DNA from 2 places in the Halochromatium sp. NSM3 genome. Region 2 is predicted to be linked to the other one. Evidence: predicted binding sites of a transcription regulator. Region 2 holds the regulator's gene; the other holds the start of a gene.
The links. The regulator sigma-54, encoded in region 2, starts transcription at its own class of promoters, with help from an activator protein. The targets are predictions, from matches to a motif close to TGGCANGNTNCNTGCTT.
Positions count from the first base shown of each region.

Region 1: the regulator sigma-54 is predicted to act here: its motif matches at 2,443-2,459, upstream of AC54T3_RS09645 (SIR2 family protein).

Region 1 is NZ_JCAQIA010000019.1:1,815-17,201, forward strand. Features, by position in the region: gene AC54T3_RS09645 (SIR2 family protein) at 1-2,287, opposite strand, end outside; gene AC54T3_RS09650 (DUF4062 domain-containing protein) at 2,545-3,810, opposite strand; gene AC54T3_RS09655 (restriction endonuclease) at 3,935-4,846, opposite strand; gene AC54T3_RS09660 (hypothetical protein) at 5,457-5,630, opposite strand; gene AC54T3_RS09665 (Uma2 family endonuclease) at 5,747-6,316, opposite strand; gene AC54T3_RS09670 (UbiH/UbiF/VisC/COQ6 family ubiquinone biosynthesis hydroxylase) at 6,397-7,713, opposite strand; gene ubiH (2-octaprenyl-6-methoxyphenyl hydroxylase) at 7,762-9,036, opposite strand; gene AC54T3_RS09680 (aminopeptidase P N-terminal domain-containing protein) at 9,066-10,481, opposite strand; gene AC54T3_RS09685 (UPF0149 family protein) at 10,486-11,196, opposite strand; gene AC54T3_RS09690 (TIGR02449 family protein) at 11,389-11,598, shown strand; gene AC54T3_RS09695 (cell division protein ZapA) at 11,595-11,957, shown strand; RNA gene ssrS (6S RNA) at 11,971-12,157, shown strand; gene AC54T3_RS09705 (5-formyltetrahydrofolate cyclo-ligase) at 12,166-12,756, shown strand; gene ilvA (threonine ammonia-lyase, biosynthetic) at 12,762-14,291, opposite strand; gene rpiA (ribose-5-phosphate isomerase RpiA) at 14,417-15,085, shown strand; gene AC54T3_RS09720 (lysophospholipid acyltransferase family protein) at 15,140-15,387, shown strand, end outside.
Region 2 is NZ_JCAQIA010000002.1:89,161-104,547, reverse strand. Features, by position in the region: gene AC54T3_RS01665 (DUF72 domain-containing protein) at 1-103, opposite strand, end outside; gene kdsC (3-deoxy-manno-octulosonate-8-phosphatase KdsC) at 160-708, shown strand; gene lptC (LPS export ABC transporter periplasmic protein LptC) at 689-1,324, shown strand; gene lptA (lipopolysaccharide transport periplasmic protein LptA) at 1,335-1,916, shown strand; gene lptB (LPS export ABC transporter ATP-binding protein) at 1,916-2,641, shown strand; gene AC54T3_RS01640 (RNA polymerase factor sigma-54) at 2,722-4,209, shown strand; gene hpf (ribosome hibernation-promoting factor, HPF/YfiA family) at 4,262-4,639, shown strand; gene AC54T3_RS01630 (PTS sugar transporter subunit IIA) at 4,766-5,212, shown strand; gene hprK (HPr(Ser) kinase/phosphatase) at 5,239-6,219, shown strand; gene rapZ (RNase adapter RapZ) at 6,260-7,126, shown strand; gene AC54T3_RS01615 (PTS sugar transporter subunit IIA) at 7,123-7,530, shown strand; gene AC54T3_RS01610 (HPr family phosphocarrier protein) at 7,520-7,789, shown strand; gene ptsP (phosphoenolpyruvate--protein phosphotransferase) at 7,786-9,534, shown strand; gene mgtE (magnesium transporter) at 9,653-11,014, shown strand; gene rpe (ribulose-phosphate 3-epimerase) at 11,172-11,870, shown strand; gene AC54T3_RS01590 (phosphoglycolate phosphatase) at 11,890-12,564, shown strand; gene trpE (anthranilate synthase component I) at 12,785-14,326, shown strand; gene AC54T3_RS01580 (anthranilate synthase component II) at 14,345-14,932, shown strand; gene AC54T3_RS01575 (DUF6164 family protein) at 14,965-15,330, opposite strand.

The sequences.
Region 1 (15,387 bases), on a different contig from region 2:
TATTAACTTGTCCCAATAATCGAGAAACGTTTTTTATTCGATTATCTTTATCCGCCTCTTCAGCTAACCATGCCCTAGACTTTTCAAGATATCCTCTTGCAATTTGATCTCTATATTTTTTCCAGTACCTTAATGAGTGGTCAGCGTATGACATAGCATGAAAAGCTTTTCTCATATCAGCAGTATGGCATTGCTCTAAAGATTCCATGCTTTCACCCAAGGCTTTTCTGACATAAGTGGAATCAGGTAAAGATATGTTGGCTTTAAATTTAATTATTGCGCATGAATTCTTTACAGACCAATTCCTACTGCCACTCTTAGCAATTGCCTCATCTATTACCTCAAATGCTCGTTGATGATTCCCCCTTCTACTAAGATACAAAGCTTTTTGCTGAAGGTTAAACGGCGAGCTATGCTTTCTATAAATCACGTCATATAGTTTCTCACCATCGTCTGTATTAGGGAACGCACGCTCAAATAAACGAGCATCATAAGCTCGTCTCTTAAATGAATCATAATTTGGTATGCAATAGCGTGAGACATTGTTATGGAAATTCTCCAGCATATGAGCTAAATCGGTTGCTGGCGCAATTGTAGAAATGTGGTCGGCGAGTAGGTTGGATCTTATCGAAAAATAATCTTGTTCGCTATCAGAATAGTCGCCAGCGTATTCTGACAAGCTACTACTCAATATATCAATTAAAGAATATATTTTTTGGTAGCTTCCAAACCCTTCTTGAAAATAGCTGTATAACACATCCATAGACGTGACACTTCGGCTACTATGAAGGTAACAAGCTAGTAGAAACAGCTGCACAAGCCTGTCGTCTTTTCTTTTAAGGTCTTCTAAGACGTTTTTAAAGCGCTCTTTGATGCTAGGGGTTTGGCAGTTATGCTCAACTAGTTCGAATAGCGAGTCCCCTTCCCTAATGGAGTAATTTTTTCGTGATTTCAAATCAGCAGGAATGCTATCTATAACTTTCTGCGCATCAACATCATTTAGATGTGTGATGTCAATAATTTCGATATTTTTCCTTAGAAAATTAGCTCTCGATGCTGACAGGTATGCATAATCTCGTTCAGCAATTACCATTTTAATATTGGCACACTTAGAGAGTGTGTTTAACGCCTCTATCGAGGTTTGCATGTTATCCACAAATAATAGAGTTGGAGTTTCCGCCATTCTCGATGAGATAATATCAGCCTTTGATGGTGAAATATCGGACATAAATAGCTTTACTCCGATAAAATCATAAAAGGCGGCCACCTGCATGAGTAGAGTAGACTTTCCAGTCGCTGGCCCACCAGTGATCAGAACATTCTTTCCGCTATTCAAATTTTCTTCTATATCATCATAATGATGCAGCCTGCTAACCCGGGACGAATATATATCACTCCAAGAGGGGTTGGCCCCTTGGTAAAAATCACTTATTGATCTACGTTCTATATCAGAGTGACTGGGTACCGAATTTTCTGGAAATGGATTTTCATGCTGCGACGCACCATATAAATTAGGTTCGGAATCAGAAAAGGAGGACAAATAATCTAAGAATGACTCAGTATCAGAGCTAATAATCTTGAAATCCAGAGATCGATAGTATTCTATCTCTCCCTCATCCACATACTCTGGATGGACGATAATCCAAGCGTTTTTCCTGTTGTTATCATTAAGTGACTCGGCAAATACCTGCAATGTTCCTGCATCTTTAAGGGCGTATCCCCAAAAAAGAGTTGGGAACTTGTTCATTATGGATTTTAAATAGTTCCACCTGTTTGGGTCATTTGAAAATGCGCTAGAAATATCCAAATCGCCAAAAATCAAAGGTGATTCGGGATCGGAAATAGTTCCGTGCAGTGGGAAATAATCGATAGCAGATTTCTCGTGAAAACTAACCCCGTTTAAATTTGCATTATTTATATACTTATTGCTACTTCCTCTGAATATACACTCTATTAAGTTGTCTATATTTGTAGTGAATATATTTTTTAAGTTAACGAAAGGAAGGTTTTTATATTTTTCGCTAAATTCACCGATTTCAAATCGCGCTTTATTATAACGGTCCAACTCATCTCTTTTGGTTCTGGATATTAGCGTGCAAAGTTGCGGTAACTGTAGAGTTTTTGGTGCTCCTGGAAACTCTTTCAGTATCTCTTTCTTAAGATCGTCACCTACAGGAAGAGATCTACCTTGTAGATCGGCTGAAAGCACAGAGAATCCTGCTCCAGTGAACAAATTTATTCCTTCGACCAAGCTTCTTTCGAATGTACTTTTGCTTTCTATATCCATGCAGCCCTTTTAAGGTGGCGAAATGTGTCCAGCTGCAAGCCCCTGATTTTTCTTCGAAGTGCTTGTAGGAGATCGCTGGATTCGATGGCTGTAAGATCCACTCTGATATCGTAACCGGCTGATCTTAAATGTTGTTTTTATGCACCTTAAAAGGGCTGCTATATCCATGCCATCCTCTTTTCTATGTTTGTGCTAACGCTTTGCTCAGCGGCGCGCGCCTTTGGCGCGTCCGCTGGAGCTACTTGTTGGGTGGGAATTTACTGCTCATTCAAAAAGTTTGAAACATCTAGATCAGTAACTCGTTCTTTTTCTATCTCTTTATCCATGCCTTCAATAGGGCTGCCAGAAAATACGAAAGGCATTTTAAATTCCGCTCCTTGCAAGTGTTTAAGTATAGCTGAGGAAAGCTGAATAACATTTACCCACCGCTCTAACAAATGGAGTAGCTGAAGGAGTTTCATTGTATCCATATTAAACTTTTCAACATTGCGCCCTATGTTCTTTGGGGAATATTCGAAAACAACCTCTAGTACTTCATTGGTATTTGCTCTAGACAATAGCCTGATTTCATTCCGAAGTTGATAAATTGCCTTAAATGCAGGTTCTTCTACAAACTGGTCCTGTTTCGCGTCGAATCTTAGAAAAAATGGTGATTCAATTGCTCTATCTAACACCTGTGCATGAATCTTCACCCCTAACAAGGAAATGGCGAATGTCGATATAGTGCCCCATCGCTTCCCAATCACCTCTGTCACGCTATGATTTCTTGAGCTCATATTCATGCTGTGTTCTTGCCTAAATGCGCATACAGAGTTTATTGGTGAATAAATCTTTCCCTCGTCGATTTTTACCAGGCTCGATTTTAGTATTTCCGTTAGTTCGCGACTTAACAAACGCTTAAAGGCTAGTTTTTCTAGAGGTTCTCCTGAAAATGTTTCCGTTCGAATAACATCTGAAATATCACGAAATGTTTCGAATGTGTGCACCCAATTAGCCGTGGGAAGTGGCCCTTTCCCCTTGACGGCTTTTGATGTCTCTATATTACGGCTAACCTTATCTATAAAATCGCAAATTGCTTCTGCATCTGTTGCGAATTTACTATCAGCATTGACTATTTCAGTAATTTCCTTTTCCTCGGCGGAAGATTTTCTAAGAAATCTTGATAACTCTTTCCTTTGCTCACGATATTGCCAAACATCACGTCGTACAAAGGTGATTATTTTCAGCTTTCCTTGTTGATGTAGCTTGTATGCATCACGGTACTCTTGCCGCGTTATGCTGATCTTGTTCTCTTGGTCGTACCACCCACCAACACGATTTCCTATTAACAAGATGAAGTAATCAGCTTTCTGGAGGGTTTCCAAGCAGGCACTATAACTATGCTTATTTAGCGGCTTTGGAAAATCATTGAATTCTGAGGCAAGAACTAGATAGCCCAACTCTTCAAGAAAATACTTAATAGACGATCTTAGATCACGGAAGTCATAAATTGTCGATGATAGAAAAAAGGACGGTCGGTTCATATTTATCTCAAATCCATCTCATCAGCCAATTGTATGCTGCACCCAACGTCAACCACAGCCCGCGCCAAACTGCGGCCTGAGCGAGAGCGAAGGCCGCAGTTTGGCGTCGGAGCTGGTGGAGTTGTTAGTTGTGTTTTTCATTAAGTGTGATGGCATTTACGTAGATTTGACCCTTGTTCTGAGCAGCCGCAATCTTCTTGTCGAGCATCTCGGAGAACGTTTGCATGCCTTCTAAGACCATCGTCAAATCCTCTCCATCGACGAAAATGGTTTTGATTGCTTTCCCTGCTACGATAGACGTTACGACATTGCTGCTAAACCCATTGACCGAAACGAAGATCCCTCGCCCGTAGAGCTTCCCTTCGACTTTTCCAACGAACTGATAGACCGCCTCGTTGGCCGCTAACTGTTCTTGCCATTTAGCTTCGACCAAATAGTTCTCGCCCTCAAACTTAACGGCTCCATCTATTTGTTCCCCGTTCACTCGAAAGGCCGTTGTTACAGTCAGAGAAGATATTTTGGCAAGCTCTTGGAGTATTGCTTCAAGTTCATAGCCTCTACTCTGAGGGCTGACTGCACCTTGTAGCAGTTGAATAAAGCGAGTCTTGAGTTCCGCCAACGTTCTCTTCGGGTTCTGCGCCTCCGCTTCCTTTGCCTCTCTCGCCTTCCGTTCGCTTTTCAACCTTTGATCGCGAAGCTCTTGAAGCTGCTTTAGATGATCTATGGAGCGCTGCGCATCAGCGCGATTCAGTTTCTGAAGTGTTTCAAAGTAGTAGGGATCAAAATGACTCCATGCTACGAGAGCCTGGAGCATCGCGCGAAAAGGACCTAGTCCGCCATCAGTCTTTGACGACAAATGAGCAAACATGGAGTCAACTAAGCTGTTTCTGGTTTGAGCCTGGGTATCCCCGAGTACGGCTATGTCAGCCTTTGTGCAGCCATTGTTGGCAAAGAAAGCGACGATGTCTTTCTTGGGCCAAAGAAGCTTGAGGATGCAATCACGCATTGCTCCTTTGATGTCAGACGGAAAGCTCATCCTGTGTGTTCTTCTTTTAGCTAACAGTGTATTCATTTGCGTGCAAATTGAACCATCGAGTTGCATGCACCGCGAAAACGAAAGCTTGCACGCAAACCAAACCATTCAGTATGCAAGCAACGCCATGATTCAACTTGCATAGCTGCCGTTTGTCTAGTGACTGATCAATCCTCTTGGTAAGCATTACCAACTAGCGTTTAGCCTCCCAAGTCAGCGGCTGATTGTCTGCAATCCAGGCTCTCTCATGATCGCCACCACTGGAGTCTAGCGCACGTCACGCCTTCGAGCAGCTTCCTTGCCACTCTGGTCTGACGGCGGTGCGCAGCACGGCCGCTCTTCTCGGCGCCTCGTTCTCGCTCTTCGCTTCGATCAGCCACAGGGCGCGTTGCGACAACGCCCGCTGTGGCGTCTGCCCGAGTGCTGATGGCTTGCACCTTGTTCGCCGCGACGAGCCCGCCCAGAGGCTTTGCGCCGGAGGCCGGGCGCGCGGACGCGGAGCGGAGCACGACCGGGCGGAGGTGTGAAGGCCGGCGGCTTTTCTGGCAGGGAGCCGCGAGGCAGGAGCCGAGCTTGCAGAGCGCTGGCGAGCGTCAGCGAAGCCAGGGCGGAGCTACCAGGGATGGACGCTGCCCCGGTCTAATGCGCGCCGGGAGCGCGCCGATTGCCAGGACGGCACAGCGGTTAAGGGAGGCAAGGCGCTGGGGTCGCCCTGCAGGTAGCCGGCATGGTTGACCAGGACGATCAGGGACTCAAGGCCGCGTTCGGTGGTGTCGGTTGGCGGCATCGCTCATCCTCCGGCAGGGGGTGCGGCCTAGGCCGCTTCGCGGATTTGGATGTCGCACAGCAATCCTGCCGTGGCCGCCATGCTGACCAGTGCATTGAGGTCGAATAGTTTCAGTCCTAGGCAAAGATCGCGCCAAGATCGATCTCGCCGGCGTTAAAGGGCGGAATGCGCGCCCGTTCCGGGGTGTCGCCCTCGGGATACTCGGCCGAGAAAATGACCTTGTAGCGGCCATCCTCTAGCGCATAGGCGATCAGCGAACGGTCCTCGGGCGAGATGACCCAGTAGTACGGCACACCGGCGCGTTGCAGCAGCAAGAGGTGATGGACCAGATCTTTGCGCTCATGGCCAGGCGAGAGGATCTCGCAGACCCAGTCTGGAACCACAGCCACGACACCAGTTGGTGGCGTCGGTAGGCGCTCCCGGCGCCAGCCCGCAAGATCATGGCTAGGGCATTGATGCTCGTTGTAGTGCACGCTGACTTCGGTCAGGATCCACCAACCGCTCCGGCTGCCACCAGCGGCCTGTTGCGCCTGAACCTGGAAATTCAGCCCCGACTGCGCAAGTCCATGGTGGAAACGCGCCATCGGGCGCTGAACGATCTCGCCATCGATTAGCTCAAGGCGCTCATCCTGCGTCCAGGCCTGCAGCAGATCCTCAATGGTTTGTCGGCGGATTGCTTCCATCATGGGTTCCTATTAGCCTGCTTAGAAAGGATCCATCAGCGACTTCGCCGTTTCCGTCTCCAGTTTTAGCGCGCCACTGTCACTCAACCAACACGCGCAAGACGCGGCAAATCCTGCCCAAGCCCGAGCGCCTGACGGATGAACAGCGGCTTGATGCCAGGCAGGTGCTCGGCCGCCGCCAGGCCGAGGGTGCGCGCGCCGACCAGGGCCGGGTTGCGGTTGCCGAAGGCGCGCTTGAACAGATCCATCGCGGTGACCATCGCGGCATTGTCGCCACGCCGCGCGCGCTCGTAGCGGCGCAGGATGTGCAGGCTGCCGAGCGCGCGGCCCTTGGCGCGGGCATGATCGATGGCGTCGATGAGCGCGGCGACATCGAGGAAACCGAGATTCACGCCCTGTCCGGCCAGCGGATGGATGCCATGCGCGGCATCGCCGACCAAGGCCACGCGCGGGCGCACATACGCGCGCGCATGCTGGCGGCTGAGCGGGAAGGCGGCGCGCGGGCCGGCGCTCAGGATGGGGCCGAGACGCTTGTCGAAGGCGACCTCGAGTTCGGCGATGAAGCCGGCATCGTCGAGCGCGAGCAACTGCTCGGCACGTGCCTCGTCGGCCGACCAGACGATCGAGCAGCGGCCATCGGCGAGCGGCAGGAAGGCCAGCGGCCCGCTCGGCAGGAAGCGCTGCCAGGCGGTCTCGCGATGCCAGTGCGCGACCTCGACGTTGGCGACGATGGCGCGCTGGGCGTAATCGGCGGCGTCCAAGCCGATGCCCAGGGTCTCGCGCACGAAGGAGGCGCGGCCATCGGCGCCGACGACCAGATCGGCCGAGAGTTGGCGCTGATCGGCGAGCCGCAGTCGCGCCTGCTGGTCATCGATCTCGAGCGCGCTCAACGCGGCCGGCGAGAGCCGTTCGATCCGCGCCGTGTGGCCCGATGCCGACTGGTCCGGCACCGACTGCTCCGATGCCGAGCGGCCCGAGCCCGACTGGCGCGGCGCCGAGTCGCTCAATGCCTCCAGCCGCTCCCAGAGCGCCAGCCGGGTGACGCGATTCTCGACGATATGACCAAGATCCGGCTCGCCGAGATCGGCCGAATCGAAATGGATTTCGGCACCGCCGACCGCGTCCCAGACCTGCATCTCGCGGTAGGGGCTGACACCCAACTCGACCATGCGCGGCCAGGCACCGATGCGCGCGAGGATGCGCTGGCTGGCGCGGCTCAATGCCGAGACACGCAGATCGACCTGTCCCGCCGGCCAGGTGCGCTGGGGCGGTTGGCCGTCGATCAACGCCAGCGACAAACCGCGCTCGGCGCAGGCACAGGCGAGGGCGGCACCGACCATGCCGCCGCCGACGATGGCGATGTCGAAGTGCCCAAGGCTGTGGCGGTCTGTTTCTGACATCGATGAGGTCCTCAGTGCAGGCGGTGTGGCCAGCGGTTGAAGCGGCGGTTAAGCCAGCGGTTTGACCGGCGACGTTGGCGGCGGCAGCGCGCTCTCGGCCGGCAGCCCCCGGGCGAGTCGAGGCTGGCGCCCGCTTAGCCCCATGAAACGGCGCGCGAGGTGATGCCGCGCCATCGGGATCAAGTCTAGCCCGAGTAACCCCAGGTTACGCCCGGCGCGCACTGGCTCCCAAGGGTTGACGAACAGCCGCGCCAAGCCATCGGTGAGCCCGGCGATCAGTGCGTGGTCGGGCGCGCGCCGGCGCCGGTAGGGACCGAGCACCGCAGGCCCGCCGAGATCCTTCGCCGTGCGCCGCGCATCGACCAGCAGATCGGCCAGTTCGGCGACATCGCGCAGGCCCAGATTGAAGCCCTGCCCCGCCACCGGGTGTAGTGTGTGCGCGGCGTTGCCGATCAGCAGCAGCCGCTCGCGCGTGAGCTGGTTGGCGAGCATCAGCCGCAGCGGATAGGCGATACGCCGACTCGGCCGCGTCAGTTCGCCGAGCCGGCTGCCGAAACGCTGCTGTAAGGTCGCGATGAAGGCGTCGTCCGACAGCCCGAGGAGGCCAGCGGTCTCGGCCCGGGGCGCGGTCCAGACCACGCCATAGCGGCCCTCGGTCATCGGCAGCAAGGCCAGCGGACCGCTGTCGGTGAAGCGCTCGAAGGCGGTGCCGGGGCGGGTCGTAGCCGGGATGCGCTCCGGGGTGATGGTGGCGATGATCGCGTCATAGCCATAGTCACGCTCACGCACCCCGAGCCCGAGGCGCTTGCGTACCGAGGATTCACCGCCATCGGCGGCCACCAGCAGCGCGGCGCGGAGCAGACGCGACTCGCCGGCCACCGCCACCTCCAAGTTGACCCGCTCCTTGGTGATCTGTAGCCCCTGCAGACGCCCCGGACGCAGCACGCTGATACGCGGCGAGGCCGCCATGCGGGCGCTGAGCGCGGCGCCCATCACGCGCGCCGGAGCGACGTAACCGAGCGCAGGTACGCCTTCGTCCTTGGCATCGAGATGGGCGAAGCCGAAGTGACCGCGATCGGAGACATGCACATGCTGGATCGGCGCCGCGTCGGGCGCGATCTCGGACCAAAGGCCCATGCCTTGGAAGATGCGCGCGCTGCCGAGCGAGAGCGCGATGACACGCTCGTCATAGCTCGGGTGCGCCGGTGTATCGGCGGCCGTTGCCTCGACTACCGTGATGCGCAGCCCGGTCTCGGCGAGCGCGACGGCGAGGCTGGCGCCGACCAGGCCGCCGCCGATGATGACCAGATCAGTGTCGTGCATGGGAACGTCTCGGACCTCGGTGTTAGGTGTCAGTTGTCAGGCGCGCTCGCCGCCATCAGCGCCTCGATCGCATCCGGATCCTTGGGCACGCCGGCCGAGAGCACCTCGGGCTCGCCCTCGGTGACCAGCACGTCGTCCTCGATGCGGATGCCGATGCCGCGATACTCGGCTGGCGCCTCAGCGTCCGGGGCGATATAGAGCCCCGGTTCGACGGTGAGCACCATGCCGGGCTCGAAGCGGCGCCATTGGCCGTCCTGCTTGTATTGGCCGACATCGTGCACATCCATGCCCAGCCAATGGCCGGTCTTGTGCATGAAGAACGGCTTGTAGCGCTCGTCCTTGATGAGCTGTTTCAGGTCGGCGGCGACCCCATCAGTGACGCCTTCACCCGCGATCAGCCCAAGCTCGACCAATCCCTGAGTCAGCACTTTGAGCGCCGCCTTGTGCGGCTGGTTCCAGCGGTTGCCGGGGCGCACCTTGGCGATCGCCGCCAGCTGCGCCGCCAGCACCAGCTCATAGAGCCGACGCTGGGGCGCGCTGAAGCGACCGTTGGCCGGGAAGGTGCGGGTGATGTCGGACGCATAGCCGTGCAGCTCGCAGCCGGCATCGACCAGCACCAGATCGCCCTCGCGCAGCACATCGGCGTTCTCGACATAGTGCAGCACGCAGGCATTGGCGCCGCTACCGACGATCGGCGGATAGGCCTGGAAGCGGGCGCCCCGCTCGGCACAGGCGGCGAGGAAGGTTGCTTCCAGACGCTGCTCCGAGCAGCCCGGCGCGGCGGTCCGCATCAGGCGCTGGTGCGCCGCCGCCGAGATGGCTGCGGTGCGGCGCATGAGCTTGAGTTCAGCCTTGGATTTAATCAGCCGGCGCTCGTGCAGATAGGGGTCGGAGCTGACCAGCTCGCTGGGCGCACCGATGCCCTTGCGCGCCAGCGCCCGCACCGCACGCAGCCAGCCCATCACGCGCCGATCGAAGCCGTCGTCGAGCCCGAGCGGATAGACGACCTGGCGCCGGTCGCCGAGGATCTCGGGCAGGCGCTCATCGAGTTCGGTGATCGGGAAGGCCTGATCGGCTCCGAAGTGCTCGAGCGCGCCCTCGACCCCATGGCGGAAGCCATCCCAGACCTCGCGCTCGGGATCACGCGCGCGGCAGAACAGCACGAAGGCGCCGTCCTTGCGCTTCGGCGCCAGAACCGCGACGGCCTCGGGCTCGGGGAAGCCGGTCAGCCAGGTCAGGTCGCTCGACTGGCGATAGGGATGATGGACATCCCGATTGCGGATCACCTCCGGCGCCGCCGGCACCAGCAGCACGGACTCGTCGCCGAGCGCCTTGAGCAGCGCTCGCCGCCGGCGTCGCAGCTCGGCGCTGCTGTAGGGATGGGGAGCCCTGGCGGTGGTCGCGCGTGCGGCGCTGCCAGCCGCCACCTTGGTCGCTTCTGTCATCGGTTTAATGCAATCCTCTCTCGTGCGCCTGCTGGGCTTGCGCGTTGGGCAAGGTCTTGGCCGTTTCCTCCCGAATCAGCATCGCGGCGATGCGCAAGAATTCAACGATCTCGGTGAGCGCCTGTTCATCGGCATCGTCTTCCGCGACCGATTCCAGATCCAGGCGCGTAAGTTCGACCAGATCATCAAAGGCCTCGCGGGCCTGCCCCTGCAGGCGCTCACGCTCCAGACCACCGAGCGCCAACCCGAACAGCAGGCCGCGCACCCAATCGAGCACGCCATTGGCGCGCTCGTGCAGCGGCCGCTCCTCGCCTGGCAGCAGCAGCTCGAAGCTCACCGAAGGTGGGGCGATCGCGGACTGGGTCCAAGTCGCGAGTTGGTCCAGGATCGCACGGCGTGCCTCGGCGTCGCCATCGGCCTCCTTGGTGGGCGCGAGTGCGCGCCTGTGGCCGGTCAGATCCAGCGGCGCCGATGCACCATCGGCGCCGTTCGCATGGATTGGTGCTTCACGCGCGTCCATGGCCGGCGCGTCCACCGGCGGTGCCAGCAGCTGCGCGTGCCAGCGCTCGAGCGCATCCGGCAGATGCAGCGCGAGCAGACCGCAGAGCATGCCCTGAGCCTCGGCGGGCGTGGGCGCCAGCTCGGCACCGACCAAGAGCTGAGTCAGGCGTTCGTAATCAGGGGCGTCGTCGGAGAAGGGGGCATCGGAGACCATGTACAGATCCTAATCATCGGTGGGGGCACTGAGCGAGCGCTGAACGAGCATTGGGCGAGCCCTGATCGAGTCCCGCTCGGGCCCGGATGACGCCGAGCCCGGCGCTGGCGGACAGTCAGATCAAGTCACTTGGTTTGACCCAACCTTGACCGCCTTCTATAGTCGCGACAAGCTTTCCCGCTGGGGCTCGGCATGGCCGACTTCGATATCGATCTCTTAGAGCAACACGTGGACGCGTTGATCCGCAAGTGTCAGCGGCTAAAAGAGGAAAATGCCTCATTGCGTGCAAGCCAAGAGCACCTGGTTGCGGAGCGTGCCGAGCTGATTGAGAAAACCGAACTCGCACGCAGCCGGCTCGAAGCCATGGTCGCACGCCTCAGGGTGATGGAGGAGCAATTATGAACGCATCCGATGACGGCAGGTCGATGCCTGTCACCATCCGTATCCTCGACAAAGAGTACCGGATCGCCTGCGCGCCCGATGAGCAATATGGGTTGATGGATTCCGCGCAGCTGCTCGATCGGCGGATGCGCGAGGTGCGTCAGAACGGCCGTATCATCGGTGCCGACCGGATCGCCGTGATCGCGGCGCTGAATCTGCTCTACGAGCTGATGCGCGAGCGCGACTCGGTCAGCCAGCAGCTCAAGCGCCTCCAGGCGATCCAAGAACGCTTGTCCGATGCCATTGACCCAGAGGTTCCTCGCGACCCAGCCCAGCGTCCGCAGCCAAGCGGGGTGGACGCTGCCGAGGATAAGGTATAGTCTCGCGCTCAGACATCTCCTGCAGTGTACGGCAGCGGCCTGGGTATTTTCTTGAGCCTAATTCGTACCCCGGGGACGCTAAACATCGAGCCGTTGTGCATGTCCGCCATAGAGCGGAAAGCCTGAAGCACGATGCAGCGTCCCCACTTGAACCCTCAGGTTCAAGAACGAAGGACTGCACCGGCACAGGTGGGAGGTGTCGCTCCCCATGACCGATCCCTCGCTCCGTCGCCGCCTGCGGCGCGCCCGTCGTCAACTCAGCCAGCTCGAACAGCGCGATCACGCCGAGGCTGTGTGTCAACGCTTGCTCGGCAGCGGCCTGATCCGCGCGGCGCGCCGCATCGCGTACTATCTGCCGGTGGCGGGCGAACTCGATCCGACCCCGATTCGCGCACGGCTCCCAGGCCAACGCCGCTGGTACCTGCCGGTGCTGCGAGTGCATGCGCCGGGCCGGCTGTGGTTCGTGCGCAACGCACCCGAGACGCGTTGGCGACGCAATCGCTTCGGCATCCTGGAGCCGCGCGCGCATCATCGCCAGATCGTCCCACCGCAGGGCCTGCATCTGATCCTGGTGCCGCTGGTCGGATTCGACGCGCACTGTCATCGCATCGGCATGGGCGCAGGCTTCTATGATCGTAGCCTGGCCTTCCTGCGTGATCGCCAGTATTGGCAACGCCCGCGTCTGATCGGCCTGGCGCATGAATGCCAGCGCCTAGACGCCATCGAGCCCGAGCCCTGGGATGTCCCCCTGGATGCCGTGGTGACCGAGCGCGCACTCTACCAGCGTCGGCCCGCTTGACGTCATCAGGCCCCGCGCTCAATCCCGGCGAACAGCCGATAGGCCGGGTTCTCGCTCTCGTCCCAGAACGGATACCCCAGCCCGGTCAGCAGTTCAGTGAACGCCGACTCCTCGGCGGCGGGCACCTGAATCCCCATCAGCACCCGGCCATAGGCGGCGCCATGGTTGCGGTAATGGAACAGGCTGATATTCCAGCGCCGACCCAGGCCAGAGAGAAACCTCAGCAAGGCCCCGGGACGTTCCGGGAACTCAAAGCGGATCAGGCGCTCGTCGGTGACACCGGGGGCATGGCCACCGACCATGAAGCGGATATGCAGCTTCGCGGTCTCGTTGTCGCTCATATCGGTGACCTCGAAGCCCTTCTTCTCGATGCGCTCGATCATCTCGTGGCGTTCGGCGAGGCCGCCGCCAAGCTCGACCCCGACGAAGACCACGGCTTGGTGCCGATCGGCATAGCGGTAGTTGAATTCGGTGATCTGGCGCTTGCCGAGCGCCTTGCAGAAGGCGAGAAAACTCCCCGGACGTTCCGGAATCGCGACCGCGAACAGGGCCTCGCGGCGCTCGCCGAGTTCGGCGCGCTCGGCGACATGGCGCAGGCGATCGAAGTTGATGTTGGCGCCGCTCTCGATCGCGATCAGCGCCGCGTCGCGCATCCCCGTGCGCTCGACGTACTGTTTGAGCCCGGCCACGGCCAGCGCCCCCGCAGGCTCGGCAATCCCCCGGGTGTCGTCGTAGATGTCCTTGATCGCGGCGCAGATCGCGTCGGTACTGACCAGCACCACCTCGTCGACCGTCTCGCGCGCGATGCGGAAGGTCTCCTCGCCGATGCGCCGCACCGCGACGCCATCGGCGAACAGCCCGACCTCGGGCAGCAGCACCGGCGCATCGGCCGCCAGCGCGGCGTGCAGGGTCGGCGCCTCCTCGGGCTCGACGCCGATGATCTTGACCTCGGGATGGATCGACTTCACATAGGCCGCGATCCCAGCGATCAGCCCACCGCCGCCAACCGGCACGAAGATGGCATGCGGTGGGTCCGGATGCTGGCGCAGGATCTCCATGCCGATGGTGCCCTGGCCGGCGATGACATCCGGATCATCGAACGGATGCAGGAACGTCAACCCACGCTCCTCGACCAGGGTCATGGCGTGGCGATAGGCCTCGTCGAACGAATCTCCATGCAGGATCGCCTTGGCGCCCCAGTGGCGCACCGCGTCGACCTTGATGCCCGGCGTGGTCCTGGGCATCACGATCACCGCTTGCACCCCAAGCTGCGCGGCCCCCATCGAGACGCCTTGGGCATGGTTGCCGGCCGAGGCCGCGATCACGCCTTGCTCGAGCGCAGCGGCGGGCAGGTGGCGCAGCTTGTTGTAGGCACCACGGAGCTTGAACGAGAACACCGGCTGCAGGTCTTCGCGCTTGAGCAACACGCGGTTACCGAGGCGCCGCGAGAGTCCCTTGGCGAGGGTCAGCGGTGATTCGATCGCGATCTCGTAGACGCGGGCCTTGAGGATTCGCTCGATGTAGGAGTGCAGCATGGGGAGTCGCGCCGAGCTAGGGAAAAAACGGGGCAAAACGTCTCAGGATACGACAGATCAGCTCGAAAGGCCTTTGCTATACTTCGCCTCCTTTCCATCACCCGAACAGCATTCGAGGAGCGGCCATGGACCCTGCACAGGATCAGGACCAGTTGAAGAAGCAGGCGGCGGAGGCCGCGCTGAGCCAGGTCGAGGGCGGCATCATCGGCGTCGGCACCGGCTCGACGGTGAATCACTTCATCGACTATTTGGCGACCATCAAGGGGCGCATTGATGGTGCCGTCTCCAGCTCCGAGGCCTCGAGCGCGCGTCTTGTCGAGCACGGCATCCCGGTGCTCGACCTCAACGCCACCGGCGGTCTGTCGCTCTATGTCGACGGCGCGGACGAGTCGAACAAGGCGCTGCAGCTGATCAAGGGCGGCGGCGGCGCGCTGACGCGCGAGAAGATCATCGCCGCAGCCAGCGAGCGTTTCGTCTGTATCGCCGATGAGAGCAAACTGGTCTCGGTGCTCGGCGACTTCCCGCTGCCGGTCGAGGTCATCCCGATGGCACGCAGCTATGTCGCGCGCGAACTCGCCAAACTCGGCGGTAACCCGGTCTGGCGCGAGGGTTTCACCACCGACAATGGCAACCTGATCCTCGACGTCCATGGGCTGCAAATCATGGAGCCAATGGCGCTAGAGCAGCAGATCAACAACATCGCGGGCGTGGTCACGGTGGGCATCTTCGCGCTGCGTCCGGCCGACATGCTGATCCTGGGCTCGGCCAGCGGTCCGCGCACGGTCACGCTCTAGCGCGCGCTGATGCCAGGACGGTGACCGAGGCCGTATTGAACCACTGTGAAACCGATGCAGCGAGCGAGCCACTCGGGCGCGGGTACAGCCTCCTCCTCAACAGCGGTCCGCCTGGACTGGCGCGAGCGCGCGGCGCGCGTTCTGGTCAGGCTGTTGGCCAAGGTGCCGATGCCGATCCTGCATCAAGCCGGTGCTGTCGTCGGTGGGTTGATCGCGTTGATCCCGAATCGACAGCGCCGCAATGCGTTGATCAATCTCACCCTGTATGCGCCCGATCTGCCCGCCTCGGCGTTAGTGCGGAT
Region 2 (15,387 bases):
AATAGGTCAGCTGCCAATCCTCGGGCAAGTCGTCCGGGTAGAATGTGGCGCGATCGGCCAAATCCCACCAGCCGCGCGCGGTCACCATCGTTGCGTTGCTCATGCGCGTATCATAGGCCGGAGAGTGGGCACGAGGGTACTCGGGGGAGCCAGAAGCACATGACCGACTTCAACACGCGCGCAAGGGCGATCGAACTCGTGATCTTCGATGTCGACGGAGTGATGACCGACGGCAGTCTCTACCTCGGCGATGATGGCCAGGAATACAAGGCGTTCCATTCGCGCGACGGTCATGGCATGACGATGCTGCGCGAGGCCGGTATCGCGATGGCGGTGATCACCGGGCGGCGCTCCGAGGTGGTGCGCATCCGCATGGAGAGCCTCGGCGTGGCGCATGTCTACCAAGGACAGTGCGACAAGGCTCCAGCCTACACGGCGTTGCGCGCCGCCTGCGGGCTTGAGCATGCCCAGATGGCCTATGTCGGCGACGATGTGGTCGATGTGCCGGTGATGCGCCAGGTCGGTCTGGCCGTGGCCGTGGCCGATGCGCATCCGCTGGTCAAGGCGCATTGCCATTGGCAGACGCGCTTGCCTGGCGGACGCGGTGCCGTGCGCGAGGTCTGCGAGGGATTACTGGCCGCGCAAGGCAAGCTCGATGCGCTCTTGCAGCGCTATGCCGCGCGCCCCGATGTTCCTGACCAGGCGTGAACTCAGCCTAGCCGTGCTCTTGCTCGCGCTCGGCAGCGCGGCATTGTGGCTGCAATGGGCAGACGACGCCAGCAAGGCGCCGGGGCGCGATGGTGAGCGCCGTCCAGACTACATCGTCGAAGGGCTCAGCGTGGTGACGCTCGATGCCGAGGGGCTGCCCGATCGGCGTCTCGACGCGGTGCGTCTTCGCCACTACCCTGATGACGACAGCAGCGAGTTGGATGAGCCGGTGCTGAGGCTGTTCGACGCTGCGGCCCTGCGCTGGCACGCCCGCTCGGTGCGAGCATGGATCAATGCGCGCGGTGACGAGGTGCTGCTCGAGCAGGACGTGCGACTGCAGCGAGCGGCAACGGCACAGTCGGCGCCGATCGAGCTTCGCACCAGCGAGCTGTTGGTGTTACCCGAGGTCGACTACGCCGAAACCGCGCGTTATGTCGAGGTTGAACGCGAGCATGACCGGCTGAGCGCAAGCCAGGGTTTGCGGGCCTGGCTTGGTGGCGAGACGCGTATCCAGTTGTTCGGGGCTGTGCGCGCGCGGATGGATGATACGCAGGCGGATGGTGCTCGGATGGATGCTGATCGGATGGGGCGGGGTAACGATGATGATGCTGGTTGAGGTGAACGCGATGAATCAACAGCGCCAACGCGCATCCCGCTTGTTTGCGCTGCTTGAGCTTATGCTGCTCGAGCTTTTGCTGTTCGGGCTGGCGCCGCTCGGCCTGATGCTCTGGGCCGCGACGCCCGCGTGGGCGCTCGAGGACGATCAGTATCAGCCGATGTATATCGAGGCCGATGCCGCCGAGTTTGACGAAAAGCAATTGACCAGCCTGTACATCGGCAACGTCGAGGTCACCCAAGGCAGTCTGCGCATTCAGGCCGACGAGATGCTGGTGCATCACGAGTCTGACCGCCGGATCAAGAAGATCATCGCCATCGGCCAACCGGTCCGCTATCGTCAGCGCTTGGATGATGACCCGGACGAGGTGACCGGGCAGGCCTTGCGGATGGAGTACGAGGCCGAGCGTGAAGAGCTGACCCTGATCGATGAGGCGGTGCTGATCCAAGCGAAAGACCGTTTCGCCAGCGACCGCATCGTCTACAACCGCATCACCGAGCGCGTGACCGCAGGCATGAGCGCCCAAGGCTATGAGCGGGTCAAGATTCGGCTCGAGCCCGAATCCACGCCCGAGCCGGCGCCCGCGCAATGATGCCGACCCTCGAGGCGCGCGCGCTGGCCAAGACCTATCGGCGGCGGGCCGTGGTCAATGGTGTCGACCTCAGTGTCGACGCCGGCGAAGTGGTGGGCCTGCTGGGGCCGAACGGCGCGGGCAAGACCACGAGCTTTTATATGATCGTCGGCCTGGTCAGCGCCGACGCCGGACGCATCCTCCTCGACGGCGAGGACATCACGCATCGGCCCATGCACGCCCGCGCGCAGCGGGGGCTGAGTTATCTGGCCCAGGAACCCTCGGTCTTTCGCAAACTCAAGGCGCGCGATAATCTGATGGCGGTGTTGGAGATGCGCGCCGAGAGCAGTCGCGAGGATCATCGCCAGCGCTGTGACGAGCTGCTCGATGAACTGGGCATCAGCCATGTTGCCGATTCGCTCGCGCTGAGCCTCTCCGGAGGCGAGCGCCGACGCCTCGAGATCGCCCGCGCGCTGGCGCTCGAGCCCAAGATCATGCTGCTCGACGAGCCCTTCGCCGGCGTCGATCCGATCGCGGTGGGCGATATCAAAGGCATCATCGGCCATTTGCGCGATCGGCGCATCGGCGTGCTCATCACCGACCATAACGTCCGCGAGACGCTGGATATTTGCGACCGGGCGTACATCATCAACGCCGGCGAGGTGATTGCCGCCGGCGCTCCCGCCGCGTTGCTGCAGGACCCGCAGGTGCGGGCCGTGTATCTCGGTGAACATTTTCGGCTGTAAAGCACCTTGGCCGTCGAGCAGGCTTTTCGACTAGACTTCAAGGTTCCATCAAGCCTTTCGCACTCGTATCAACGCTCGGCATGAAGCAAAGCATCCAGCTCCGTCTTGGTCAGCAGTTGACCATGACGCCGCAGCTCCAGCAGGCGATCAAGCTGCTGCAGCTCTCCACGCTCGACCTGCAGCGCGAGATCCAGGATGCGCTCGAGTCCAATCTGATGCTGGAGTCGGCAGACGAGGGCGAGACCGAGCGCGAGGGCGCGCCCGCCGAGACCCGCGAGGAGAGCGAACGCCAGCGCCATGAGGCCGATGCTGCGGTTGACGCCGAGGTTCCGGCCGAGTCGAATGCGCTGCCCAATGATCTGCCGCTCGACAGCGATTGGAGCGATACCTACGACAGCGAAGCCAGCGAGCAGTATGCCGGTCCTTCGGCCTCGGCCGGGGTCGGCTCGGGCAATGAGGTCGACCTGTTCGCCCAGCAGTCGCGGCCGCAGACGCTGCACGACCACCTCGAATGGCAGCTCAATCTGGGCCATCTCGGGGCGCGCGACCGACTGATCGCCGAGGCGCTGATCGATGCCATTGATGCCGATGGCTACCTCCGGCTCGATCCCGCCGAGCTTCTGGAGACGCTGGATCTCGAGGATCTCGAACGCGATGAGATCGAAGCGGTCTTGCACGCCGTCCAGGCCCTCGATCCGCCCGGCATCGGCGCCCGCGATCCGCGCGAGTGCCTGTTGCTGCAACTGCGCCAGCTCCCCGCAGAGACCCCGCATCGGGCCGGCGCGCTGATGATCTGCGAGAAACTGTTCGATGCGCTGTCGCGCAACGATCTCGATGAGCTGCGCCGCCATACCAAGCTCTCGGACCTGGAACTTGGACGCGCCCTGGCGCTGATTCGCTCCTTGCAACCAAGGCCCGGGGCCTTGATGAGCGAGCATCGTCCGGACTACGTCATCCCCGATGTGCTGGTGCGCAAGCGCGCCGGCAGTTGGCAGGTCGAACTCAATCCCGACACGCAGCCTAAACTGCGAGTGAACGAGGACTATGTGAAGCTGATTCGACGCGCCGATAATGGCGCCGAGAATACCTGCCTCAAGACGCATCTGCAGGAGGCCCGTTGGTTCATCAAGAGCCTGTTGAGCCGCAACGACACCGTGCTGAGGGTGGCGGCCAAGATCGTCGAGCTGCAGCACGATTTCTTCGAGTACGGCGAAGAGGCGATGCGTCCGCTGATCCTGAGAGACGTTGCGGAGTCGCTTGAACTGCATGAGTCAACCGTCTCGCGCGTGACCACTCAGAAGTATATGCACACCCCACGTGGTACGCTCGAGTTCAAGTACTTCTTTTCCAGCCATGTCGGCACCGCTGCGGGGGGCGAATGCTCGTCCACCGCCATCCGTGCCTTCATCCGCAAACTGGTCGCCGCCGAGGCGGCCAACAAACCACTGAGCGACAGCAAGATCGCCGGCATCCTGTCCGAACAGGGCATCAATGTCGCGCGCCGTACCGTCGCTAAATACCGCGAGGCCATGGGTATCCCACCCTCGAACGAGCGCAAGCGCCTGTAGCGGTCAGCGTCACGTGCCGCTACGGTGCGCTTGCAAACCCAGGAGTGACACTATGCAAATCAACCTGACGGGTCATCATGTCGATATCACCGAGCCGCTGAAGGGCTACGTCGACAGCAAATTCGAGCGCTTGGAACGCCACTTCGATCATGTGATCAAAGTGCATGTGATCCTCAGTGTCGAGAAACTGCGGCAGAAGGCCGAGGCCCGCATCCACATGAATGGGGCCGATGTCTTCGCCGATGCGGTTCACGAGGATATGTACGCAGCCATCGATGGGCTGATCGACAAACTCGATCGCCAGGTCCTGAAGTACAAGGAAAAGCGCCAGAGTCATCGCGGCGCATCGACCAAGACGCAGGCCGAGGGTGAAACCGTCAGCGGCGAGCCTGGCGACGAACTCGACGACGAGCGGGAGCCGCTGCACTAAGCGAGCGCCTGGACGCCGGTGCCGGAGTCCGACGCGCGCTGGTCGGCTCCGGCCTCTTTTTTTATCTGAACGGCAGAGGCGCCTGTCGATGGCGCGCGACTCCGATTCCTTTTGGAGCAACAGTTGATGCTTCCCCTGACGTTAATCACAGAGCCACGTATCCGCTGTCGTGTCGAGGTCACGAGTAAGAAGCGGTTGCTGGAATCCTTGGCCGAACTCTTGGCGCCGGTAGGTCCGCACTGTTCCCCGTCTGCGGTCTTCGACCTGCTCAATGAGCGTGAACGGCTCGGCAGTACGGGGTTGGGCGAGGGGGTCGCGCTACCGCATGCGCGCATCGCCGGTATCGACGATGCCGTGGGCGCCTTCGTCCAGCTCGATCAGGCGGTGGGCTTCGACGCGCCGGATGATCGGCCGGTCGATCTCGCCTTTGGTCTGCTGGTCCCGGAAGCGGCGACCGAGGCCCATCTCAGCCTCTTGGCCGGGTTGGCCGAGCGCTTCAGTGATCCACGCTTGCGCGCGGCCTTGCGCGAGGCGAATGACGCCAGCACCGTGCTGGCCTTGCTGCGGCGCTGAGGTCAGCGCTGAATCCGTTCACGCCGATGCCACCCGTCGATACGCTCCAAGGGTTGGTCGCGCAGCTTGGACCGCGCCTGCGCCTGCGTTGGCTGACCCCCATGCCCACGCAGCCACTGGCGCTGGTCAGCGACGATCTGCCAGGCGGCGCCGCGCAGAGTCTCGTCGGCTCGCTGAACTGCATCCATCCAAACCGCCTGCAGGTGCTGGGGCTCGCCGAGATGCACCATCTCGAGGATCTGAGTCAGGCGTCCGCGCGCGAGACGATTGAGCGCCTGTTTGCCGCGCGCCCGGCGGCGGTAATCTTCGCTCAGGACATCGAGCCTCCGGCGCATTTTCTGGCGCACGCTAAGCGCTCGGGTACGCCGCTCTTGGCGTCGCCGACCTCCGAGGAGGAGATCGTCGATCGGCTCCAGTATTTCCTGACCTATGCCCTGGCCGAGCGCACCACCTTGCACGGGGTCTTCCTCGAGGTGCTGGGCATGGGGGTGCTGTTGGTGGGCGACCCCGGTGTCGGCAAGAGCGAACTCGCGCTCGAGATGGTGGTGCGCGGGGGGCATCGGCTGATCGCGGACGACGCGCCGGAGATGGCGCGCATCGGCCCGGAGACCTTGCAGGGCAGTTGTCCCGAGCTGTTGCGCGATTTCCTCGAGGTGCGCGGACTCGGCGTGCTCAATGTGCGGGCGATGTTTGGCGAGGGGGCGGTTCAGCAAGCCGAGCAGTTGAGCTTGATCGTCAACATGCGCTCCCTCGATGGCGAGGCGCTGGCACGCATGGACCGGCTGCACGGCAGTCTCACCTCGCGCACCATCCTCGGGGTTGCGATCCCCGAGATCACGCTTCCCGTCGCCCCGGGGCGCAATCTTGCTGTCTTGTTGGAGACCGCTGTTCGTCATCAGATCCTGCGCCTGCGCGGGTATGATGCCAGCGCTGATCTGATCGAGCGACAAGCCCGTTCCATTGATGAGGCCACCCCATGCACGACGCCAAACCCATCCGCCGAATAGCGCGTCCGACGCGGTCGCCGCCGGCTTCCGCGAGGGTGTTATGGAGCTGATTATCGTTAGTGGTCTCTCGGGGGCCGGCAAGAGCGTCGCGCTGCGTACGCTCGAGGATATCGGCTATGTCTGCATCGACAATCTGCCGCTGTTTCTGCTGCATGATCTCGCGCTCGGGCTCAAGGAGACCCGCCCCGAGGGCGGCGATGGCCGCGGCGGTACCGCGATTGGCATCGATGCGCGCAGTGGTCCCGAATTGCTTGAGCAGGTTCCTGGCGTGGTCAAGGCACTCGAGGCGAAGGGGATCAGGATTCGGGTCATCTTTCTCGATGCCGATACGCCGACCCTGGTCACGCGTTTCAGTGAGACCCGGCGCAAGCATCCGCTCACCGATGCCGAGCGTCCGCTTGCCGAGGCGATCGAGCTTGAGCGGCGCCTGCTCGAGCCGCTGCGCCGCACGGCGACGACCCAGATCGATACCTCCTACACCAATGTGCATGAGCTGCGCGAGCTGATCCGCGAGAACCTCAATCGCAAGGGTCGAGTGCGGGCGCCGCTGTTGCTGCAGTCGTTCGGGTTCAAGAATGGCATCCCGGCGGCGGTGGATTTCGTCTTCGACGTGCGTTGCCTGCCGAATCCGCATTGGCAGCCCGAGTTGCGACCGCTGACGGGCCTGGACCCGGAGGTGGCGGACTTCCTCGAAGGCTCGCCCGAGGCGATTCGGATGCGCGAGGATCTCATCGATTTCCTCGATCGCTGGGTGCCGAGCTTTGAGAACGATGGCCGGAGTTATTTGACCATCGGCGTCGGCTGCACCGGGGGGCGGCATCGTTCGGTGTTCATGGTGAACGCCTTACAGCGGCACTTCGAAGGGCAAGGCCATCAGGTCTTGGTCCGCCATCGGGAGCTCGGATGAGCGTTGCTGTCTTGCTCATCACGCATAACCGGATCGGTGCGGAATTGCTGGAGACCGCAACCCGCATGTTCGGACGCTGCCCGCTGGCGGCGCTTGCGATTGACGTCCATGAACAGGATGATCCAGACCAGTTGCGCCTCCAGATCCGGCAATGCGCCGAGCGCCTGGATGATGGCGGCGGGCTGCTTGTGTTGACGGATTTGTATGGTTCGACGCCGGCGAATGTGACCGATGCGCTGCGCCGCCGTCGCGATGTGCGCGTGCTGAGCGGGGTCAACCTGCCGATGTTGGTGCGTGTGCTCAACTATGGCGACCTCGAGCTGTCGGCACTTGCCGACAAGGCCTTGAGCGGGGGGCGCGACGGTGTGCTCGGCTGTACCCAGGAATCCAATGATGGTCCGTAGAGAACTCGATATCATCAATCGCCTTGGCCTGCATGCGCGCGCGGCGGCCAAGTTCGTGACCTGCGCGAGCGCGTTTCAAAGCCAAGTCCAGGTCGAACGCCAGGGCCGGCGGGTGAACGGTAAGAGCATCATGGGCGTGATGATGTTGGCCGCCGCCTGCGGCACGCGCATCACGGTCGAGCTGGACGGGCCGGATGCCGAGCAGGCCGCCGATGCGCTGGAGGCCCTGGTGGCCGATTGCTTTGGAGAAGGGGAATGACCACGGCCTTGCTCGGGGTCGGTGTCAGTGGCTCGCGGCCGGTCGCGATCGGCCGTGCCTACCTGTTCGGACGCGAGCCGACCGTGGTCACCGAAGAGATCGAGCGCGATCGGATCGACGCCGAGGTGCGGCGACTCGACGATGCGCTGGAATGCGCACAACAGCATCTCGAGTCGGTGCGCCGCCAGATCCCCGACTCGACGCCGGTGCATATTGCCGAGTTCATCGATGCCCATCTGATGATGCTCACGGACTCGGCCCTGGTGGATGCGACCAAGGCGCTGATTCGCGAGCGCAGCATCAACGCGAGCTGGGCCCTGCAGATTCAGCGCGACACCCTGATCGAGGTGTTCGATGCCATGGGCGATGCCTATTTGCGCACCAGGCGGGATGACGTCGACCATGTGGTGCGCCAGATTCAGATGTTTCTCAGTGGCGAGCCGCCGGCTCAGTCGCTCTCGGCGAGTGACCTCAAGGATCGAGTCATCGTCGCCGATGATCTGACGCCAGCGGACACCATCCTGCTGCGCCATCGCGGGATTGGCGCCTTCGTCATCGAGCACGGCGGGCCGATGTCGCACACCGCGATCCTCGCGCGCAGTCTTGATATCCCGGCCATCATGGGGGTGCATAACGCCACCCATCTATTGCGCCAGGATGAGCTGTTGGTGGTCAATGCCGAGAGTGGCACCGTGCTGGCTGGCGCCGACGAGGGCATCCTTGCCCATTATCGTCAGCGTCTGATCAGTGCCGATCAGCGTCGGCATCGGCTGCGCGAGCTGGTGCGCGAGCCCTCGACGAGCCGCGACGGGGTGCCGGTGGTGTTATTGGCCAACCTGGAGCTGCCTGAGGACGTGGACACGGTCCGCTCCAGCGGTGCCTCCGGGGTCGGTCTCTACCGCACCGAATTCCTCTACATGAATCGCATTGGGTTGCCGGATGAAGAAGAACACCTGGCCACCTATCTCGATGTGGTGCGGGGACTGGATGGCATCCCGCTCACCATTCGCACCCTCGATCTGGGCATGGACAAGCAGGTCGATGGACTCACCGGGGCGGCCACCAACCTCACCAATCCAGCGCTCGGGCTGCGGGCGATCCGGCTCTGCCTGCGTGAACCGTCGCTGTTCGTGCCCCAGCTGCGCGCCATCCTGCGCGCCTCGGCGCATGGCCCGGTGCGCCTGATGCTGCCGATGATCTCGTCGATCGCCGAGGTCGAGACGGTGCTCGGGATGATCGCCGAGACCCGGCGCACCCTGCGTCGCCAAGGCCTGCCGTTCGATCCCTTGATGCCGGTTGGCGCGATGATCGAGGTGCCGGCCGCCGCGCTCTGTGCCGGTGGCATCGCGAAACGGGTTGACTTCCTCTCCATCGGCACCAATGACCTGATCCAGTACACACTGGCCATCGATCGTGTCGACGATACCGTCAACTATCTCTACGAGCCCCTGCATCCAGCCGTGCTGCGGCTGATTCGCATCACCCTGATGCGCGCCGCCGAGTCGCGTACCCGGGTCAGCATGTGCGGTGAGATGGCCGGCGATCCGCACTACACCTCGGTGTTGCTCGGTCTCGGTCTGCGTGAGATGAGCATGCAGCCGGCCTCGCTGCTCGAGGTCAAGGAGATGGTGCGCAACTGCGATGTCGGTCGCGTCAGCACGCGCATGGAGCAGCTCCTCGACCGGCTCGACGATCTGACCCCCGCGCAGATCCTGGAGGCCGTCAACGAGGTCGTGAACGACTAGGCCATCGGGCTCTGCCCGCATCGCGGCTCGCGGCGCGACCCCTTTCCTGGCTACACTGGCAAGCTGACTGCGGCGCTGATGCCGCATTCCTTCAGCGAGGCCGGAGGCCATTTTCGCCATGACCGAGCTTGCCGACACCACCGCCGAGGCGGATCGCATCGACCTGCTGCATCAGGTGCTCGAGAGCGGTTCCGTGCGCAAGGCGACGCGCATGCTCAATGCGTTGCATCCGGCCGAGATCGCGCACGTCCTGCAGTCGCTGCCACCCCCGCAGCGCAGGATCGTCTGGCGCATGGTCGAGGACGCGACCGGGGGCGAGGTGCTCCTGTATCTGAACGATGACGTCCGCGACGAGATCCTGCGCGGCATGGACGCGACCGAGATCCTCGCCGCCGCCGAAGGCCTCGATGTCGACGATCTCGCCGACTTGGTGCAGGATCTTCCGGCCAAGGTCAGCGCCGAGGTCTTGAGTTCGCTCGACGAGCAGCGCCGGGAGCGTCTGGAGACCGCGCTGAGTTACCCGGAAGACAGCGCCGGCGGACTCATGAATCCGGACATGGTCACGGTGCGCCCCGAGGTGACGCTCGACGTGGTGCTGCGCTATCTGCGCCGGCGCAAGGATAGACGGCCGGAACTCGCCGACAATCTGATCGTGGTCAGCCGCCAAGGTCGCTACCTCGGTGTGCTCTATCTCACCGACCTGCTCACCAACGACCCCGATGACTCGGTGGCCGAGGTGATGACCCTCGACGTGCAGCCGATTCCCGCCGACGCCAAGGCGCGCGATGTCGCCAACCGCTTCGAGCAGCTCGACCTGGTCTCGGCGCCGGTGATCGACCCCGAGGGCCGCGTGCTCGGCCGGATTACCGTCGACGACGTGATGGACGTGATCAGGGAAGAGGCCGACCATCAGTTTCTCGGTCACGCCGGCCTCAGCGAAGGCGAAGACATGTTCGCGCCGGTACTGCTCAGCGCGCGTCGGCGCGCGGTCTGGCTCGGCATCAATCTGATGACGGCCTTCCTCGCCGCCTGGGTCATCGGCCAGTTCGAGGCGACCATCGAGAAGGTGGTTGCGCTAGCGGTGCTGATGCCGGTGGTCGCCAGCATGGGCGGCATCGCTGGCACCCAGACCCTCACGCTCGCCATCCGTGGCATCGCGCTCGGGCAGCTCTCGGCGAAGAACATCCGCTGGCTGGTCTCGAAAGAGATGGCGGTTGCCGCGCTCAACGGTCTGCTCTGGGCGTTGGTGGTCGCTGGCGTCGCCTGGCTCTGGTTCGGCAGCAGCGGCATCGCGTTGATCATCGCCGCCGCCATCATCCTCAACGTGCTTGCTGCCGCCCTCTCTGGCGCCTTGTTGCCGCTGTTGCTCGATCGTCTCGGCATCGATCCCGCCCTCGCTGGCGGGGTCATCCTCACTACCGTGACCGATGTCGTCGGCTTCCTCAGCTTCCTTGGCCTAGCGACCTTCTTTCTCCTCTGAGGCGAGCCAAATGAAAGACGAGTGCCCGCCCAGATGAGCTATCGCTCCATCGCTGGAGCCGGTGAAAGATTCTGGCCAATCCGCTACACTGAACGTCTTTTTTCCTGCCTGGCACGATGCTGGCTGAATGCTCGATGCCGCTAACTGGAGGCTCCCCATGGCCGCAGCAGAAGACCTGATCGCCCCGTCCATCCTCTCCGCCGACTTCGCGCGCCTTGGCGAAGAGGTCGATAACGTGCTCGCCGCTGGCGCCGACATCGTCCACTTCGACGTCATGGACAACCATTATGTGCCGAATCTGACCATCGGCCCGCTGATCTGCGAGGCGCTGCGCAAGCACGGTGTCACCGCGCCGATCGACGTGCACCTGATGGTCAAGCCGGTCGACCGGATCATCCCGGACTTCGCCCAGGCCGGGGCCAGCTACATCACCTTCCATCCCGAAGCCAGCGAGCACGTCGACCGCACTCTGCAGCTGATCAAGGCCGAGGGCTGCAAGGCCGGTCTGGTGTTCAATCCGGCCACCTCGCTGGACTATCTGAAGTACGAACTCGACAAGATCGATATGGTACTGCTGATGTCGGTGAATCCGGGCTTTGGCGGCCAGAGCTTCATCCCGTCCGCGCTCGATAAGCTGCGCGAGGCGCGGGCGATGATCGATGCCAGCGGCCGCGATATCCGCCTCGAGATCGATGGCGGGGTGAAGGTCGATAACATCGCCGAGATCAAGGCCGCTGGCGCCGATACCTTCGTCTCCGGCTCGGGCATCTTTGGCAAGGGCCAGGACAGTGATCCGCACCGCTACGACGGGATCATCCGCCAGATGCGCGAGGCGCTGGCTGGGGTGAACCGCTAAGTAAGGGTTCAGAGTCCCGATGCAGTTCCCTTTCCTTCCCGGCATGGTCTTGATCGATCTTGATGGCACGCTGGTCGATAGCGTGCCGGATCTGAGCGATTGCGTCGATACAATGATGGCTCGGCTTGGGCGTCCGGCGCGCGGTGAGGCTGCGGTACGCCAATGGGTCGGCAACGGGGTCGAGCGTTTGGTGGCGCGTGCCCTGATCGGCGCGCTCGATGGCGAGCCGGATGCCGCCGACCTCGAGCGCGCATTGCCGATCTTCCTCGATCTCTATGCCGAGCAGGTCTCGGCGCGCTCAGTGCTCTATCCCGGTGTGCGCGAGGGCTTGGACCTCTTGTGTGGGCGCGGCTATCGCCTGGGCTGCGTGACCAACAAAGCGGCCCGCTTTACCGGGCCGTTGCTCGAGGCCGTCGGTATCCGCAAGGCGTTCGAGCTGGTGATCAGTGGCGATACGCTGCCCGAGAAGAAACCGAGCCCGATGCCGCTGCTGCATGCTGCAGAGCACTTCGGCGTCGAGCCGGCCGCGTCGCTGATGCTGGGTGATTCGGTGAGTGATGTGAAGGCTGCCCGGGCGGCGGGATTCGGTATCATCTGCGTCAGCTATGGCTACAATCATGGCCACGACATCCGCTGCGCCGAGCCCGATGCCGTGATCGATGCCTTCCCCGAGCTTGGCGAGCTGCTGGCCTAAGTTTCGCCTCCCAGCGCTTGCATCCAAGCATCGCATCCCGGCATTGAATCCAAGCTTACGGCACCGATCGCCATGTTGACCGCGACCCATCAAAATCAGGCTCCAGAGCCCAGTGCCTGCCCACTGAGTCTCCAGCACTGCCTCCATCGCAGGCGATGGCGCCGCTCGATCACCGACTTCGAGCCCGCCCTTGGTTTCCGTATCGTCTGGAGTCCGCCCGATGACCCCCGAGAATCTCCACGCCCTCGCCGCGCAGGGCCATAATCGCATCCCGCTGATCTGCGAGGTCCTCGCCGATCTCGATACCCCGCTCAGCTGCTATCTGAAGCTGGCCGACGCCCCCTACAGCTATCTGTTCGAGTCCGTGCAGGGCGGCGAAAAATGGGGCCGCTACTCGATCATCGGCCTGCCTTGCCGAACCGTGCTAAAGGTCTTTGGTCACCGTATCCGGATCGAGCGCGATGGTGCTCTCATCGAGGAGGCTGAGGCCGCCGATCCGCTGGCCTGGATCGAGGCCTTTCAGCAGCGCTTCAAGGTTGCCGAGCATCTCGGCATGCCGCGCTTCGCCGGCGGGCTGGTCGGCTACTTCGGCTACGACACGGTACGCTACATCGAGCTGCGGCTGGATCCTTGCCCGAATCCCGACGCGATGGAAACACCAGACATTTTGCTGATGGTGTCGGAAGAGGTCGTGGTCTTCGACAACCTGCAGGGGCGGATGTACATCATCGTGCATCTGGACCCGGCCGCAGGCGACACCCTGGACGCTGGCCAGTGCCGGATCGATGAGCTGGTGCATCGGATGCAGCGCGGTGCCCCGCGCGATCCAGCCGCCGGTGGTCGTCACATCGACGAGACCGATTTCGTCTCCGGCTTTACCGAGGCTGGCTACAAGCAGGCTGTCGAGCGCATCAAGGACTACATCCTCGAGGGCGATTGCATGCAGGTGGTGCTCTCACAGCGGCTCTCGATCCCCTATCAGGCGCGTCCGCTCGATCTCTACCGCGCGTTGCGCGGGCTCAATCCCTCGCCCTACATGTACTTCTTGAACCTCGGTGAGTTCCAGATCGTCGGCTCCTCTCCCGAGATCCTGACCCGGCTCGAGGATGGCGTGGTCACCGTGCGCCCGATCGCTGGCACCCGTCGCCGTGGCTACACAGAGGACGAGGATCAGGCGCTCGAGCAGGAGCTTCTCGCCGATCCGAAGGAGCTGGCAGAGCATCTGATGCTGATCGATCTGGGCCGCAACGACTGCGGTCGCGTCGCCGAGATCGGTAGCGTCAAGCTGACCGACCGGATGATCGTCGAGCGCTACTCGCATGTGATGCACATCGTCAGCAACGTCACCGGTCAGCTCAAGCAAGGCATGAGTGCGATGGACGTGCTGCGCGCCACCTTCCCGGCTGGCACCGTCTCCGGCGCGCCGAAGATCCGTGCGATGGAGATCATCGACGAACTCGAGCCGATCAAGCGCGGCATCTACTCCGGGGCGGTCGGTTATCTGGCCTTCAACGGCAACATGGACACCGCGATCGCGATCCGCACCGCCGTGATCAAGGATGGCCAGCTGCATATCCAAGCGGGGGCGGGCGTGGTGGCCGATTCGCTGCCGGATCTGGAATGGAAGGAGACCATGAACAAAGGCCGCGCCATCTTTCGCGCCGTGGCCATGGCCGAGGCCGGTATCGAGCGCCAGCCCTGTGTCGCGGGTGCCGCCGCAGCAGCTGAAGAACCAGAGCCGGGACGTCGTGATGGCCTTTAACCGTCGGTTGGACTCCACATGCTACTGATGATCGATAACTATGACTCCTTCACCTACAACCTGGTGCAGTACCTGGGTGAGTTGGGGGTAGAGGTGCGGGTGGTGCGTAACGATGAGCTGTCGGTGGCGGATGCACTGGCGCTGCGACCGGAGCGGATCGTGATCTCGCCGGGGCCCTGTACGCCAAGCCAGGCGGGGATCTCGGTGCAGCTCATTCAGGCTGCGGCCGGCAAGGTGCCGCTGCTTGGAGTCTGCTTGGGGCATCAATCGATCGGCCAGGCCTTCGGCGGCAAGGTGATCAAGGCGCGTGCGGTGATGCACGGCAAGACCTCGCCGATCCATCATGAGAACCTGGGTGTCTTCCAGGGCCTATCGCAGCCGTTCGAGGCCACGCGCTATCACTCATTGGTGGTCGAGGAGGTATCGCTGCCGGCCGAACTCGAGATCACGGCCTGGACCGAGACGGCCGACGGCGAGCGCGATGAGATCATGGGCATGCGTCATCGCGAGCTACCAATCGAAGGCGTGCAGTTTCATCCCGAGTCGATCCTGACCCGGCACGGGCACGATCTGCTGCGTAACTTCTTGGCAACCGACGTGCGGTGAATGGTGGGCCGGTGGTCAGTCCTGACTCAGGCTTAGCGCCCTAAGGTCAGGAAGGGCACCAGCACCAGATAGAGCACGGCGGCAGCGCCCGCGAGGTAGAACAGGGTGCGCAGCGGCTGGCGGATGGCGCGCTGTAGCGTGGTCTCGGCTTGGCCCGCGCGACAGCGGGCAGCGTACTCGGCCGCGAGCCGCACCGAACGCTCTTCTTGATAGCGGTCAATGAACGCGCGGGCCGCTGCCTTCTCGCTGCTATTCAGCAGCCAAAGCCCGGCGATGCCAACGCCGAGAAAGCCGCCGCTGGTCTCGTGGTAGGCGAAACCTTGCTCATCGAGCAGGCGCCGCACATCGGCCGCTTCATCGTCATCGACGCCGTTGAGTCGGAAGATCAGTACGGACATGGTAGCTGTTCTCGCCGGGTCGTCATGGGCTCAGCGTCGTCTGGGTCGTGCCTGGCT